4 regions of the Aeribacillus sp. FSL K6-8210 genome follow, and region 3 is predicted to be linked to each of the others. Evidence: riboswitches for the same ligand, from Rfam matches in the RefSeq annotation. Region 3 holds a riboswitch; each other region holds the start of a gene.
What was found. Region 3 has a riboswitch for thiamine pyrophosphate ahead of NSQ41_RS07195 (acetylornithine deacetylase). Riboswitches for the same ligand answer to the same signal wherever they lie in the genome.

Region 1 (3,994 bases), 1.3 Mb from region 3:
ATCAGAAGAACCAATGGTGCTGACAATTCCTTCACCTACACGTGCGATAATCGTTTCTTCCCCGGCACCGCCAACAAGCCGGTCGATATTGGCTCGCACCGTGATGCGGGCTTTTGCTTTCACTTCAATTCCGTCCATGGCAACCCCTGCAATAAACGGGGTTTCGATTACTTTCGGATTTACGCTCATTTGAACGGCTTCAAGCACGTCTCTTCCCGCTAAATCAATCGCAGCACAACGTTCAAAGCTCAATTCAATATTAGCTCTTTCAGCTGCAATTAATGCGTTGACAACTCGATCGACATTTCCTCCTGCCAAATAATGGCTTTCCAATTGATTTGTTGTGACATCAAGGCCGGCTTTATGCGCTTTAATTAACGGATTGATCACTCGACTTGGAATGACTCTGCGCAGCCTCATTCCAATAAGAGTCAAAATACTGATGCGAACGCCAGCTGCCAGAGCGGAAATCCAGAGCATAATCGGCACAAAAGAGAACAAGATGCCAAGCAAAATAAGACCTAATACGATAAGACCTAGTAAAAGAAAAAATGATACATCCATGTGATATACCTACCTCCTATTCATTTTCATTAATAGCTCTTACAACAATTCGTGAGCCTTCTACTTTAACAATTTTCACTTTTCTTCCTTTCTCAATATACGTTCCTTCTGTCACAACATCCAATCTTTCCTCTCCATCGGTCATTACTGTTCCTGCCGGTCGTAAAGCAGTCACAGTTACACCCGTTTTCCCAATTAAATCTGTACGATTTTGATTGGATACATAACCTTTCTCCGTGCTGATTGAATCATTTAAAATAATTTTTTTAAACCATTTCATACGCTTACCAATCACCTTTGACATGATGAATATTGTGAATATCGAAATGGAACCGGCAATAAAAAGAGAAACCGCCATATGTCCTATATGATCAGCTGCTAAAAATAAACTTAAAAGGACTGAAAGAAAACCGATTGCTCCAATAATTCCTCCTGGAACAAACAACTCTGCAATTATAAGCAGAACCCCAAGCACGAACAAAACAACCGTTTCCAATCCCGCAAGCCCTGCAATAAAATGACCGAAGAAAAACAAAAACAGTGCCAATAGTCCAATAAAACCAGGAATGCCAAACCCAGGAGTGTACAATTCTAACACAAACCCTAAACCGCTAATCGTTAATAATATCGGAATGGTATACATGTTTGTTACAAAACGGGCTATTTTTTCAGCAAACGTCTCCTCAGTCTCCTGGACTTTTGCACCTTCCATTCCGATCGATTTCAAAAGCTCTGCCCGGCTTTTGGCGATGCCTTCACCATACCCGACTTCCATCGCTTGTTTTGCTGTTAATGTTAGTAATTCTCCTTTTTCTGCACCATATTCGGGCATATCCAAGCTGCTGTCTACCATCGCCTCAGCGAACATAGGGTCTCTGCCATGAACCTCAGCAGCATTTCTCATCTCTGCTTTCCAAAACGATTGCACTTTTACTTCTGCAGCATTGCCATTGGAGTCAATGACAGCCGCTGACCCAATGGTACCGCCAGGATGGTAATATATTTGATCAGCCCTTAATGCTATATAAGCCCCTGCAGAAATCGCATGTTTATTTACATAAGCGATTGTTTTGATATCTGTATCCATAATCATTTTGCCTATTTCTATCGCTGCCTCTAAAGCACCGCCAGGAGTGTTCAATTCAAAAACAATGACATCCGCCTTCTCTTTTTCCGCCTCCTGAATGGATCGTTTAATAAAATGCACCAACCCTTTTTCAATTGTATTTTCAATCGGAATAAAATAAACAGTTTTCCCTTCAGCTGATTTGGCATCAAAAGACGCACAAATAATCGACAAGATGAGCAGCAGAGCGCAAATAGCGAAAAACTTATTGTTTGATTTCAGGCCTCTCCCCCCTTATTTTTTGCCTAATATTATTACGGACAATTGTGCAGAAAGTTTCAAAAATCAACAATTCTGCAAACAAACATGAAACGAAAAAATATTTTCATTATTTTTCATATTATGTTACTATTAAAAAAAATATATAACCATCTACTAGGGGTGTCCAATTAGCTGGACTGAGAGAAGAACGCGCCTGAAGTTCTTCAACCCTTTGAACCTGATCTGGATGATGCCAGCGTAGGGAAGTAGGTAGCGGGAGTATTTTATTGCCTTCTTTTTCTATATTGAATTGATCGGGTTCGTGCTAAAGCGAACCCGTTTTTATTTTTCACGTCCCATCTCCCCTCCTATTTTTCTATGCACATCTTCAGATAAAAAAATGGAGGAGGAGAAAAATGAAACATTATTTCGAAAACATGCAGTTTCCAGCAAGCAAAAAAATTTATGTGACTGGGTCAAGACCCGATATTCGGGTTCCGATGAGGGAAATTCAATTAACTCCCACGAAAACGGAAGCGGGAACGTTTGAAAATGAACCTGTAAAGGTTTATGACACGAGCGGTCCCTATACAGATCCTGATTTTCAGGCAGATATTCATAAAGGTTTGCCGGCTGTACGCAAACAGTGGATTTTAGACCGTCATGATGTTGTAGAATATGACGGGCGCCAGGTAAAGCCTGAAGATAATGGATTTCGCAATTGGGAAGATCACAATATTGCCACACCTTTTCATCGAAAGCCTTTCAAAGCAAAAAAAGGTGCTGTCGTTACACAAATGCACTATGCAAAAAAGGGGATCATCACCCCAGAGATGGAGTTTGTGGCGATTCGTGAAAACATAAATCCTGAATTCGTTCGTCAAGAAGTCGCTGCCGGCAGGGCCATTATTCCGTCCAACATTAATCACCCGGAAAGTGAACCGATGATCATCGGCCGGAACTTTCATGTAAAAATTAATGCCAACATTGGCAATTCAGCTGTAACATCGTCAATCGAAGAAGAAGTTGAGAAGATGCTTTGGGCCATCCGCTGGGGCGCTGACACAATTATGGACCTGTCAACAGGAAAAAATATTCATGCAACAAGAGAATTTATCATCCGCAACTCGCCCGTGCCGGTTGGAACCGTCCCGATTTACCAAGCGCTCGAAAAAGTAAATGGCGTTGCTGAAGAGTTAACATGGGAAATTTACCGTGATACATTAATTGAGCAAGCAGAACAAGGGGTCGATTATTTTACTATACATGCCGGCGTGCTGCTTCGCTATATCCCTTTGACCGTCAAACGGACGACCGGAATCGTATCCCGCGGCGGTTCGATCATGGCGCAGTGGTGTATGGCGCATCATCAAGAAAACTTTTTATACACTCATTTTGAAGAGATTTGCGAAATTTTAAAAACATATGATATTGCCGTTTCATTAGGTGACGGCTTGCGTCCCGGATCTATTCGAGATGCCAATGATGAAGCGCAATTTGCCGAATTGAAAACGCTCGGTGAATTGACGGAAATCGCCTGGAAACATGATGTCCAAGTCATGATCGAAGGCCCTGGGCACATTCCGATGCATAAAATTAAAGAAAATGTTGATTTAGAAAATGAAATTTGCAAAGGGGCTCCTTTTTATACCCTCGGTCCATTAACGACCGATATTGCTCCCGGCTATGATCATATTACGTCAGCCATTGGAGCAGCCATGATCGGCTGGTACGGAACGGCCATGCTATGTTATGTAACTCCGAAAGAGCATTTAGGCCTTCCCAATAAAGAGGATGTGCGCCAAGGTGTTGTTGCTTATAAAATTGCAGCCCATGCCGCAGATTTGGCAAAAGGGCATCCAGGCGCCCAAATAAGGGATGATGCTTTATCAAAAGCCCGTTTTGAATTTCGCTGGAACGACCAATTTAATCTTTCTCTCGATCCTGAACGGGCACGCGAATATCATGACGAAACTTTGCCGGCAGAAGGAGCGAAAATTGCCCATTTTTGTTCTATGTGCGGTCCAAAATTTTGCTCGATGAAAATTTCCCACAATTTAAGAAAAATGGCCGGTTCAAGTGATTCTGATTTCGTTCAGGAAG
Region 2 (3,994 bases), 380 kb from region 3:
ATCATATCACATAATCCTGATGCTTTAGCAAGTTTAGCGATTCTGACTGCTTCCTCCGCAGTTTTTGCCCCGGCCGTGTTCGGCAGAAGCGTATATTTCGATAAATCCAACATTTCTAAAAAATTTGGCTGAGAAGGCTCGTAAATATTCATTCTTCTGACGGCAAATGTCAAAATTTCAGCACCTGAGGCCTCCACCGCTTCTTTTTGTATCTCAAAAGACGGATATTTTCCAGTTCCTAACATTAATCTCGACTGAAATGTTTTATCTCCTATTTTTAACATGAATCATCATCCCCCTCCAACAAAATGGACAATTTCAATTTGATCACCATCATGTAATGTCTGGAAGCTGTATTGTTCTTTTGAAACAATTTCACCATTTCGTTCAACGACAACAATTCTTTCCTGTAATTGAAAAAAGTTCAGCAAATCTTCAATGCTTCGAACACTATTCTCCACTTCCATCTGCTGGCCGTTGATGCGAAGTTTCACCGTTTCATCACCTCCCTTTCGCATCAGAAAGCAATCGGTTTAAAGAAAAGCTATGAACATAACGCTCATATTGATTCGTTTTCAAAATCATGTCTTTTACGATCAAGCTTGTAATCGGCGCTAGAAGAATGCCGTTTCGATAATGACCGGTCGCAAAAAAGATTCCCTCATGCTCCGGGTGCTCGGCAAAATACGGCCAGCCGTCAGCTGTTTGCGGCCTGAGCGACGACCAAGCACTAACGACCGGTTCAGACCCGATTTCTGGCATAATTTTCTGAACCTTTATCATTAATTCGGATACTCCTTTGACTGTCGGATGCGTATCCCAGTCGTTTTCATAAGAAGTTGCTCCAATAATAACGGTGCCGTCTTTTTTCGGTACGATATAACAGTGCTCGTAAAACACTGTTTTGTTGATCACCAGTTTTTTCGGTTTTATGGCTAAGCATTCTCCTTTAACGGGCTTCATTGGATTTCTCAGCCCCAGCTTTTCAAAGAAAAAGCCACTCCAAACTCCGCTTGAAACGACGACTTTTCCACATATAAAAACTCCTTGGGAAGTGACAAGCTTGTATGCTTTTCCCTCTTTAATCACGTCGAAAACAGGACATTGTTCAAAAATAGATGCACCATATTTTCTAGCGCCTTTCGCATATGCCTGGCAAACAGATGAACCTTTCACTTGGCCGTCATGCTTAAGCCAAAGAGCTCCCACAATGTCTTCAGAAACATGTGGCTCATTTGCCAGTACGTTTTCCCTTGAATGCCATTCTAGCTCATCCTCATCTGCAAGCGATTGCAGAAAGCGGCCTTCATCCTCAGTAAATGCAAGCCGATACATGCCTTCCTGCACAAGCTCAATATCCACACCAGATTGCTCCAATAATTCTTTTGCAAGGCTCGGATATAAATTTCGGCTCTCTAAGCATAGCTCAAAAAATATGTCTCTTTTTTCATTTTCAGAATGGGCACCCAGCATTCCTGCTGCAGCGGATGTCGCTTTACCTCCGATTTCGCCGCTTTCAAACACGGCGGTCTTCAGCCCTGCTTTTGATAGCTCATAGGCGATCCCTTGGCCGATGACCCCTCCCCCGATGATTCCAACATCAAAAACGTTCATTTGAAAAAGCTTCCCCTTTCCTGAAAAGTTTGGCAGCGCTCTCTGGATCTTTCGAAGAAAAGATATAGGACATAACGGCAATACCGCTTGCTTTTTTTTCTAAAACCTTTTGCATATTATCAGGCGTGATCCCACCGATGGCGATAATAGGAATATTGACGTGTCCAACGATTTTCCCAAGCAAATCTGTTCCCTTTGCCGGAAGTCCTTTTTTACTGTTCGTTTCAAAAACGTTTCCGAAAAAACAATAGTCTGCTCCGTCTTTTTCTGCTTTTACCGCTTCATCTAATGAATGGACGCTGACACCGGCTTTTATTTGCGGAAAAGCGCTTTTCACTTTTTTTACCGGCAGGCCGGTTCCCGGAAGATGAACATTTTGAACGCCTGTTAGGAGCGCAACATCGAGCCGATCGTTGATAACAAGCTGTTCTCTCCTTATCCCGTTTGCCAAAAGCTGTTCTACGAGATGAATGATCTCACATGGTCTTTTATTTTTTTCTCGTATATGAACGTAATCAACATGATCTGATATGGACAAAATTATGCGTATTAGCTCGTTAACTGGTTTTGTTCCGTCTGTTACGGCATGAAGCTCCAACATTGTACATTCCTTTCATGAGAAAGACGCTCACACTCGTCTTTCAAGGTTCAAAACTGGAAAGCAGCTGTCCAAGGGTGAGACTGGAAACAATAAAAAACCACCTTCCTTGCTGGAAAGTGGTAATGGAATATCAGACATATGTTTCAAATTCCCACTTCCCTACGCTGGCATCATCCAGATCAGGTTCAAAGGGTCTTAAAGTCAACACTTTAATCTCAGCCTTTCCAAAGGCTCCCCTAGTGGATGCTTATTAAATTTTCATACTAATTTCATGCTATCACAATTTGTTTTGTTTGCAAATATTATTTACTAAATTCCAGCTCATCTTTTAACTCATTTACATATTTGCGGGAACCCGTTACAATCAAGCGGTCCCCTTTTTTCAATTCGGTATCGCCGTGAGGCACAATGGAATCTTCACCTCGAAAAATCCGGACAAAGATACAATCTCCTGTAAACGGAAAGTATCGAAGCTTCATTCCATCATATTTTCGGTTATTCATATTAATTTGATAAAGAGAGTTGTCTTGGTTTGTTAAGATCCGCATAACGCCAGGCGATTCGATCAAAGCCCTGAGCAGCGTTTTTGTTGACAGCATGACGGAAAATACGCTGATCCCCTTTTCTTTTAATATTTGATCCAACTCCGGGGAAGAAATAGAGGCGATGACCTGTTCTACGCCGCATTCTTTTGCATATGTCGCAATTTCCGCATTTCTTTCTTCATCCCCAGTAGCCACTACCACTATATCAGCTTCCATTATGTGGTGTTCATTCAATGATTCTATCGAATAGTCTTTCAATTCTTCAATTTTAAACACCGATTGAGCAGTCCCGTTTTCAATTTTGTCTTGCTGTGTATGATATACGGTTGCTTCATACAAATTTTTGTCCAATTCTCTTGTGACTGGAAGGGTCATTTGATTTGCACCAATAAAAGCAATTTTCTTTTTTGGCTGCACCGCCATTTTTTTAGGGAATAATTTTTTAAATCCTATCGGCGTGATAATGCTTGTTAACACGGCAACTACTATTAGTGCGTCAGCCATTTGCTTATCAATCAGTTCGATTCGCTGTCCAATTTCAGCTGCCGCAATAACTAATGATAAAGTAGCAGTCAACAAGAACGCCGCCGCAATCGTTGTATTCGTATCATACCATTTTCTCAGCACAAAAACGGGAATAAACTTTGAGATCAAGAGGGCGAGAAATAACAAAGGAATTAACAAAAGAAGGTTCGGATCTTTGATCAATTCCCATAAATCCAATTCCACCCCTACCATGACAAAAAAGATCGGGATTAAAAAACCGTAACCAAACGAATCTAGCTTTTGCACCAAGTCTGAATTAGGCGATAAAAGCGAGACTAAAACTCCCGCAAGGAAGGCGCCTAAAATATTTTCTGCCCCAAGCGTTTCCGATAAACCTACAAGTGCGAGAATTAACGTAAAAACCGCCCTTGTTCCAATTTGAACCGTTCCTTTTGACATCGTTTTAATAAAGGATCGACTTTTAAACCTTTTGCCAATGAAGTAAAGCAGTACGCCTGCTGCAAACAAAAGAAGCAGAAGCCACGTATTGCTTTCTCCTTCGCTGTTTAAGGAGACAAAAACCGCCAGCAAAATCATGGTGACAAGGTCGGCTATGACAGCAACCAGCAAAATAATTTGGCCGATGTTTGTTTTCATAATTTGCTCGTCTTTCAGCGTCGGCACTACTACTCCTAAAGAAATCGTTGAAATCACTAACGTCATGAAAAAGGCATTGCGGATAAATCCC
Region 3 (3,994 bases):
GATTATTTTTTTGATATTCATTCTTCAAGGAGGAAGCGGAAATGAAATTACGTGAGCCAATGCCTGAATTAGTCGGAGCAACAACTTGGCTGAATGGCGAAGTAACGAAAGAGCAATTAATCGGTGAAAAACCAACATTAATCCATTTTTGGTCAATCAGCTGCCATTTGTGTAAAGAAGCAATGCCGAAAGTAAATGAGTTCCGCGATCAATATAAAGATAAACTGAACGTAGTAGCTGTTCATATGCCTCGCTCCGAAAAGGATTTAGATATTGATGATATTAAAAAAGTAGCGGAAGAACACGGGATTACGCAACCGATCTTTGTTGACAACGAACATAAATTAACCGATGCTTTTGAAAATCAATATGTACCTGCATATTATGTTTTTGACAAAAACGGCATTCTTCGCCACTTCCAAGCAGGAGGAAGCGGAATGAAAATGCTGGAAAAACGTGTTAATCGGGTGTTAGCGGAAACAGAAAACGCTGAATGATTCAACCATCTGCAAAACATTGCAGGTGGTTTTTCATTTTAGAAAAATACCTTTCCGGCTTTGAAAGGACTTGTTTTTATTGCTTCGAAGCTTTCAAAAGATAAGCATCTCCATTTACCATTCATCTGACATCCTTTTTCCAGCTCTCAATCCTAAAGAAATGATTCACATTCCAAATCACAACATGCTATAATAAATGATGCTAGTTTGAACAAAAAGGAGCATAGGTGGATGGCAAAACAATCACAAACTTTTTCCATTATGAATCTATTAAAGGTGCTTTTGGCTGTCATCGTTATCCTTTTCCTATTTTATTTGCTTGCATTTAACGACGTCGTCGTGCGTTTTATATCTCTGCTATTAAATGGATGTTTAGTTGTTCTCGCCTTCCTTGTCTATCGGAAAATAGACTATATGATAAAGATGAAAGAAGAACGAAAAGAGCCTATTCAAAACGAAAAGCTGCCTGATGAAACAGAAATGGCGCGAAAAGAACAGCAATTAAATAAACTGGAGCTTGATAAAACGCAATTGTTGGAGGAGCTATTAACAAAAGCCGGTATCGAAGAGGAAGAAAAACAAAAGTACCGAGCCAAAATTAGAGAAAAAGAGGATGAAGCTTCAAAGCTTCAACAAGAGCTAGCATTCATGAAAGGCCGGATTGCCAACTTGATTTTAAAAAGAGATCCTGAGATCGAGCGGATTGTCCTGCTGCTTGATGCAGATTTTATATTAAATCATTCGTTAGTGGAAATTAATCAAAGGTTTCAGGAAATTAGCGGCAGTTTTTCTGAACAATCGATCGAGCATTTGAAAAAGGCTAATTATATTGATCAACATTTGCAATTTACTCGAATTGGTTATCGTGAATTATTAAAGACAGCAAAAAGAATCAATTAACCGTTAGCTTGTATTTTTCTATATTTTATGATTTAATGAAATTAAATGAAAATTTCATAATATTAACATACCACTAGGGGAGCCGAAAGGCTGAGAAAGGCGTGTGCCTTGACCCTTTGAACCTGATCTAGATCATACTAGCGTAGGGAAGTGGTGCAGTAATATCGAAACCTGTCTATGGGTTTTGTATATACTTGCCCGTTCCCTTATATTGGGAACGGGCTTTTTGCATTACAAGGCTGGTTGGCAAACCATTTTTCAAAACAAAATGTTAAGAAAGGGGAGACAACGTGTTACAAACGCTATTTCAGCAAATTGATGAAAGGGAAGAAGAACTTCTGAATCTTCTAAAAACACTCGTATCGTTTGAAACGCCGAGCCCTCCGGCAAGAAATGCAAAAGAGGCTCAAAAGTATGTCGCCTCATATTTGGAAGACATCGGCTTTTCCATTGATCAATGGGATTTATATGAACAAGATCCAGTCGTAGTAGGAACGAAAAAAGGAAAAGATCCAGAAAATTACCACAGTTTAATTATTAACGGGCATATTGATGTCGCTTCAATCGAAGAGGGAGAAGAATGGCTAACGCCTCCTTTTGAGGCAACGGTTAAAGGGGATTACATATATGGACGCGGTGTAGCGGATATGAAAGGGGGAATGGCTGCCAGTCTGTTTGCATTAAAGCTGCTGCAAGAAAACGGCATTGAGCCGGGAGGGGATATCATTTTTCAGTCCGTCGTCGGTGAAGAAGTAGGCGAAGCAGGAACAAAATCGTGCTGCGACCGGGGATATCGAGCTGATTTTGCCATCGTTGTCGATTCAAGCAACTGTGAAATACAAGGGCAGGGCGGGGTGATCACGGGCTGGATTACGATTGAAAGCCCCGAGACATTTCACGATGGCACGAGAAGACAAATGATTCATGCCGGCGGGAAGCTTTTTGGGGCAAGCGCGATTGAAAAAATGATGAAAATTATTGAAGGACTGCGAGAGCTTGAACAGCATTGGGCAGTGATGAAAACGAGCAAAGGCTTTCCGCCTGGTTCTGCCACAATTAATCCTGCAGTGATTGAAGGTGGAAGGCACGCCGCTTTTGTGGCCGATAAATGTTCCCTTTGGATTACCGTTCACTATTACCCGGAAGAGCATTATGTAGAGGTGATCCGGGAAATTGAAGAACATATCCATCATGTTGCAATGGCTGATCCATGGCTTCGGAAATATCCTCCGAAATTTAAATGGGGCGGCACATCGATGATTGAAGATCGAGGAGAAATTTTCCCAGCTTTTTCATATGACGAACATTCACTCGGAGTGAAAACATTACAAAAAGCACATAAACTGGCATTTAATGAGGAAGCAAAGCTGACGATGTCCCCTACTGTGACAGACGGCGGCTGGCTGAGTGAAGCGGGAATTCCCGTCGTTTTATATGGACCGGGCACGCTTGAAGATGCACACTCGGTGAATGAAAAGCTGTCCATCCCCCAATTAAAAACATTTACAAAATCGCTGATCGCGTTTTTATTTGATTGGTATCAGAAAAAACGATGACAATTACAAAAGCTGCGAAAGGGGTAATTCAAATGTTTACAGACCGATTGTATAAAACTGCAAAACCGATTTGGGAAGCGAGTTACCATCATCCGTTTGTTCAAGGAATCGGCAATGGGACGCTGGATATCGACAAATTTCGCTTTTTTATGGAGCAGGATTATCTTTATTTAATCGAATACTGCCGCCTGTTTGCCCTTGGAAGCTTAAAGGCTCACAATCTTCAAACAATGACAGTTTTTGCTGATCTTCTACATTCGACGTTAAAAGTGGAAATGGATTTGCATCGTCAATACGCTGAAAGAATAGGAATAGAGAAGGAAAAATTAGAACAAGTTCAGCCTGCTGCTACAACCGTTGCATATACGAGCTATATGTTAAATGTGTCGCAGCGAGGATCATTGGCAGAACTGGTTGCCGCAGTCCTTCCATGTACATGGAGCTATTATGAAATCGGCACACGCTTACATGAGATTCCTGGTGCCAGTGAACATGAGTTTTACGGCGAGTGGGTAAAAATGTACGCATCAACAGAATTCGGTGAATTGGCAAAATGGCTGAAAGATTTAATGAATGAGCTTGCAGAAGGAAAACGGGAAGAAGAATTGAAATGGCTGGAAGATATTTTTGTCACAACGAGCAAATACGAATATATGTTTTGGGAAATGTCTGAACGAAAAGAAATGTGGCCAATCGAAATCAATTCTTAATATAGGAGAGAATGAACATGAAATTTACTGAAAAAATTCGAACAAAAGCAGATCCGATATGGCAGGCCAGCTTCGATCATCCATTTGTAAAAGGTATTGCCGAAGGGAGTTTGCCGCTTGAATGTTTTCGTTATTACGTTTTACAAGATTCGTATTATTTAAGCCATTTTGCAAAAGTGCAATCGTATGGAGCGGCAAAAGCAAACGATTTATATACGACATCGCGAATGGCTCAGCATGCACAAGGAACATTTGAAGCGGAATTATCTCTTCATGAAACATTTGCCAAACAGCTGGGAATCACAGAGGAGGAGAAGGCGAATTTTAAGCC
Region 4 (3,994 bases), 1.9 Mb from region 3:
GATTTCCTCATTCCGATTTTATCAAAGACGACGTTTCATCATCCTCGTGAGTTGGCTGAATCGTTTCGTTTTATTCGCAGAAATTATATGGCAAAAGCGGCTTTGGAAGGTGCCGTGTGGGATCTATATGCAAAACAGCAAAATATACCTCTTTCACAAGCTCTCGGGGGAATGAAAAAAGAAGTTGAAGCTGGGGTGAGCATCGGTATTCAGCCGACAATAAAAGATTTAATCAGTCTTATTGAACAATATCAGGAGGAAGGATACAAGAGAGTAAAAATAAAGATTAAACCCGGTTGGGATATTGAAGTAGTTAAGGAAATACGGAAGCATTTTCCGAACTTGGATTTAATGGCTGATGCGAACAGTGCCTATACATTAAAAGATATAAATCATCTAAAACAATTGGATGAGTTTCAATTAATGATGATTGAGCAGCCTCTTGCGCACGATGATATTGTGGATCATAGCAAACTTCAAAAAGAATTGGACACACCGATCTGTTTAGATGAAAGTATTTGTTCCTTCGAAGATGCTCGAAAGGCTGTTGAACTTCGAAGCTGCAAAATTATGAATATAAAAATCGGCCGTGTTGGCGGTTTGACAGAAGCAAAAAAAATCCATGATTTTTGCAAAGAGCAAAATGTTCCAGTTTGGTGCGGAGGGATGCTTGAATCAGGGATTGGACGGGCCCATAATATAGCCTTAGCGACACTTGAACAATTCACACTGCCAGGAGATATATCCAGTTCATCTAAGTATTGGGAAGAAGATATTATTGAACCGGAAATATCGGTTTATAATGGAAAAATTGCCTTGCCTGATAACCCGGGGATCGGTTTTCATGTAAGCCGTGAAAAATTAAAAAAATACACTGTTGAAACGAAAGTATTTACCCTATAAACAAAATCATCCTCTGCATGTTTTGCAGAGGACTATTTTATTTATTTTACAACCAATCTTGGCGCCGCCATAATGAGAATAACAGTAACGACAGCGCATAATACAAAGGCTCCTATCATCGTAATGCCGTTTACGATCAAAGAATAAACGACCGCTGACATTCCTTCTGGTGCATATTCTCCGAAGAAAAAGACACCGCTGATAAAATGCCAAAAATAACGTGCAAAAGCTCCGATGAAGACGCCAAAGATGATGAAAACAAGAGCAGAGCTTTTCTTTCCATCTTTCAGCTTATTTTGGATAGTTTTGCTGAAAAGACCGGCTAAACCGATAAAGGAAAAAGCTAGAAAATAGTCGATGAAGCCTTGAACAGGCGTCAGGATGTATGCATCACCTAATACAATTTGCAATAATCCCCATAAAAAGCCGGAAATGAAGCCAATCTTTGCACCGGATCGAAACGATAATATGAGTACAGGCACCATGGCAATGGATATAGAAATGGCTGATGATAATTGAATGGAAGGGAGAAGATCAAGTATAACTGCCAATGCTGCAAAGATTGCTGCTTCTATTAATAGTAATAAGCGATTTTTTTCCAAAAATAAAACCCCCTGTATATTATTTGCTATCAACAAATATCCATAAGGGGGAAAAAGGCTGTATCATGGATCAGTATACTTCCACATCCCTACGCTAGCATTAACTAACAGGTTCAAAGGGTCTGGACGAAATATCCGTCCACTCTCAGCATATAGCTCCCCTTGTGGATCTGTTGATATTCGAATCTTATGTCTATCATAATAGACTATAAGAAAATTGTCATTCTTTTTTCGCTATATTCAAATAAATTTAAACACGATAAAGCTGAAATGCAGCCTTTGGACAAAAAGTAATGAAAAAAGGGCGTTAACAATAAGAACTTTTTTCAGAATGGGGGTTTTGGTTTGAATCTTAAACGTGAGCGTTATGAAGTAGTGGATGTGGTGCGGGGGGCTGCGATATTTGGCATTTTACTTGTGAATATGGCGCATTTCAGCTATCCAGATGTATATTTATACCAAATAGGCAGCGAAAATTTTTTTACTGAAACATGGAGAACATGGGATTTTCTAACGAAAAATATTTTGGAAATATTTGTACAAATGAAGTTTATTACAATGTTCTCATTATTGTTCGGATTTGGAATCATCATCATGGAGGAACGGGCTTTAGGAAACGGCAGGAACTTTGTTTCTATATATATACGCAGACTGGTGGTGCTTTTTGTATTTGGACTAATTCATTCATTTTTCATCTGGGATGGAGACATTTTAATGGATTATGCTGTGCTGGGGTTTCTTCTCCTTTTTTTCCGGAAGTGTTCCTGGAAAACCCTTTTGGTATGGACTGTATGTTTATTTAGTTTATATTTGCTCCTTATTGGTTTGATGACGGCTGTATCCAATGGTGAGGATGCTTTAGTCCAAAAAAGAGAGCAGGCTGCCTTACTGGAAGAGGAGGCAAGAAACGCAATCCATTCATATCAAAACGGAAGTTTTACTGATATTTTCCATCAGCGTATTCATGATCGGCTTTTTTACATGTCTATGTCTGGCATGTGGCCTTTTCAACCGCTTGTCTATATAATAAACATGCTCCCATATATCAGCATGTTTTTAGTTGGCATGATATTTGCGAAACAAAAGCTTTTTCAAGAACCGGAGAAGCATCGAAGGTTATTAACAGCCATCTGGTTTTTCGGGCTTATCATTGGGCTTCCGTTAAATATTTTTGCGGTCACCGCTAAAAATAGTTTTTACATGGTGTTCGGTGCACCATTTCTCATGTTGTTTTATGTGATCTCTCTCATATTTTTATATTTTCACCCAATCTGTCGGCAAATTGTTAAGAAGATTGCGCCTGTTGGACGCATGTCATTGACAAATTACATCATGCAATCTGTTATTTGTACATATATTTTTTATCATTACGGATTGGGATTGTACGGTAAAGTATACCCCTTCGCCGGTTTTTGGCTTGCACTCGCAATTTTTGCCGTGCAGCTTATCATCAGCCATATTTGGTTTAAATATTTTCAATTAGGGCCGTTGGAGTGGGTATGGAGAACAGCGATGTATTTCAAGCGCCAGCCTATTCGCATGAAAAAGGAAGTTTCGAAGCATAATAACAGATCAAGATGAATTGTAAAAATGTAGTTTCAAATCTCAGATTTTGAGTTTATGATAGCTCTTTCTTTTTGAAAATAATTTATAGTATGATGGAACAAAGGAGTGTCTAGGCAACATGTTTCTACAAGCAATTTTTATTTTTTTGCTGCAATTATTGTATGTACCAGTATTGACGATCCGAACTATTTTGTTAGTGAAAAATCAAACAAAGGCTGCTGCTGGTATAGGTTTGCTAGAAGCAGCGATTTATATTGTCGCTTTAGGAATAGTTTTTCAAGATTTATCTAATATTTACAATATTAGTGCATATATTATCGGTTTTGGTGCAGGGCTGTTGTTGGGCGGTGAACTGGAGAAAAAGCTGGCTTTTGGATATGTAACATACAATGTGAATTTAATGGATAAAAATTCCGGATTAGTCAAAAAATTGAGGGAGGCTGGTTTTGGGGTTACGGTCTTTCAAGGAGAAGGAATGAATTCGATTAGGTATCGTTTGGAAGTTGTTGCCAAACGGTCTCGGGAGGAAGAATTTTTAAAACTTGTCAATGAAATAGAACCAAAAGCGTTTTTAAGCTCATATGAAATTCGTTCTTTTAAAGGCGGATATTTAACAAAAGCGATGAAAAAGCGGGTAAAGCGTTTAGAAAAAGAACGAACATAACGGTCGAAGGGAGGATGAAGCGTGGATATATTTGCACAAATTGCTGAGGATCGGATCAAAAAGGCATATGAAGAGGGAGAGTTTAAAGAACTTCCCGGGATGGGGAAGCCTCTCCCGCATGACGATTTGTCTGATATTCCGGAAGAACTCCGAATGGCTTATCGTCTTTTGAGAAACGCCGGAATGGTCGATCAAGAAAATGACTTGAAAAAGGAACTATTAACTATTCAAGATTTACTAAAATGCTGTGAAGATGAAG

Region 1: linked by a shared signal. The riboswitch ahead of thiC (phosphomethylpyrimidine synthase ThiC) and the one ahead of NSQ41_RS07195 (acetylornithine deacetylase) in region 3 are both predicted to bind thiamine pyrophosphate.
Region 2: linked by a shared signal. The riboswitch ahead of tenI (thiazole tautomerase TenI) and the one ahead of NSQ41_RS07195 (acetylornithine deacetylase) in region 3 are both predicted to bind thiamine pyrophosphate.
Region 4: linked by a shared signal. The riboswitch ahead of thiT (energy-coupled thiamine transporter ThiT) and the one ahead of NSQ41_RS07195 (acetylornithine deacetylase) in region 3 are both predicted to bind thiamine pyrophosphate.

Annotation. Positions count from the first base shown of each region.
Region 1 covers NZ_CP150172.1:2,764,240-2,768,233, forward strand. The annotation lists gene floA (flotillin-like protein FloA) at 1-564, opposite strand, end outside; gene NSQ41_RS13405 (nodulation protein NfeD) at 581-1,864, opposite strand; TPP riboswitch at 2,058-2,173, shown strand; gene thiC (phosphomethylpyrimidine synthase ThiC) at 2,308-3,994, shown strand, end outside.
Region 2 covers NZ_CP150172.1:1,101,451-1,105,444, reverse strand. The annotation lists gene NSQ41_RS05480 (thiazole synthase) at 1-284, opposite strand, end outside; gene thiS (sulfur carrier protein ThiS) at 291-494, opposite strand; gene thiO (glycine oxidase ThiO) at 502-1,614, opposite strand; gene tenI (thiazole tautomerase TenI) at 1,601-2,215, opposite strand; TPP riboswitch at 2,355-2,463, opposite strand; gene NSQ41_RS05460 (monovalent cation:proton antiporter family protein) at 2,518-3,994, opposite strand, start outside.
Region 3 covers NZ_CP150172.1:1,480,383-1,484,376, forward strand. The annotation lists gene NSQ41_RS07185 (TlpA disulfide reductase family protein) at 42-497, shown strand; gene NSQ41_RS07190 (hypothetical protein) at 729-1,397, shown strand; TPP riboswitch at 1,463-1,563, shown strand; gene NSQ41_RS07195 (acetylornithine deacetylase) at 1,688-2,953, shown strand; gene tenA (thiaminase II) at 2,986-3,663, shown strand; gene tenA (thiaminase II) at 3,681-3,994, shown strand, end outside.
Region 4 covers NZ_CP150172.1:3,412,544-3,416,537, reverse strand. The annotation lists gene menC (o-succinylbenzoate synthase) at 1-903, shown strand, start outside; gene thiT (energy-coupled thiamine transporter ThiT) at 945-1,505, opposite strand; TPP riboswitch at 1,575-1,678, opposite strand; gene NSQ41_RS16635 (DUF418 domain-containing protein) at 1,851-3,086, shown strand; gene NSQ41_RS16630 (DUF2179 domain-containing protein) at 3,190-3,735, shown strand; gene NSQ41_RS16625 (DUF1992 domain-containing protein) at 3,757-3,994, shown strand, end outside.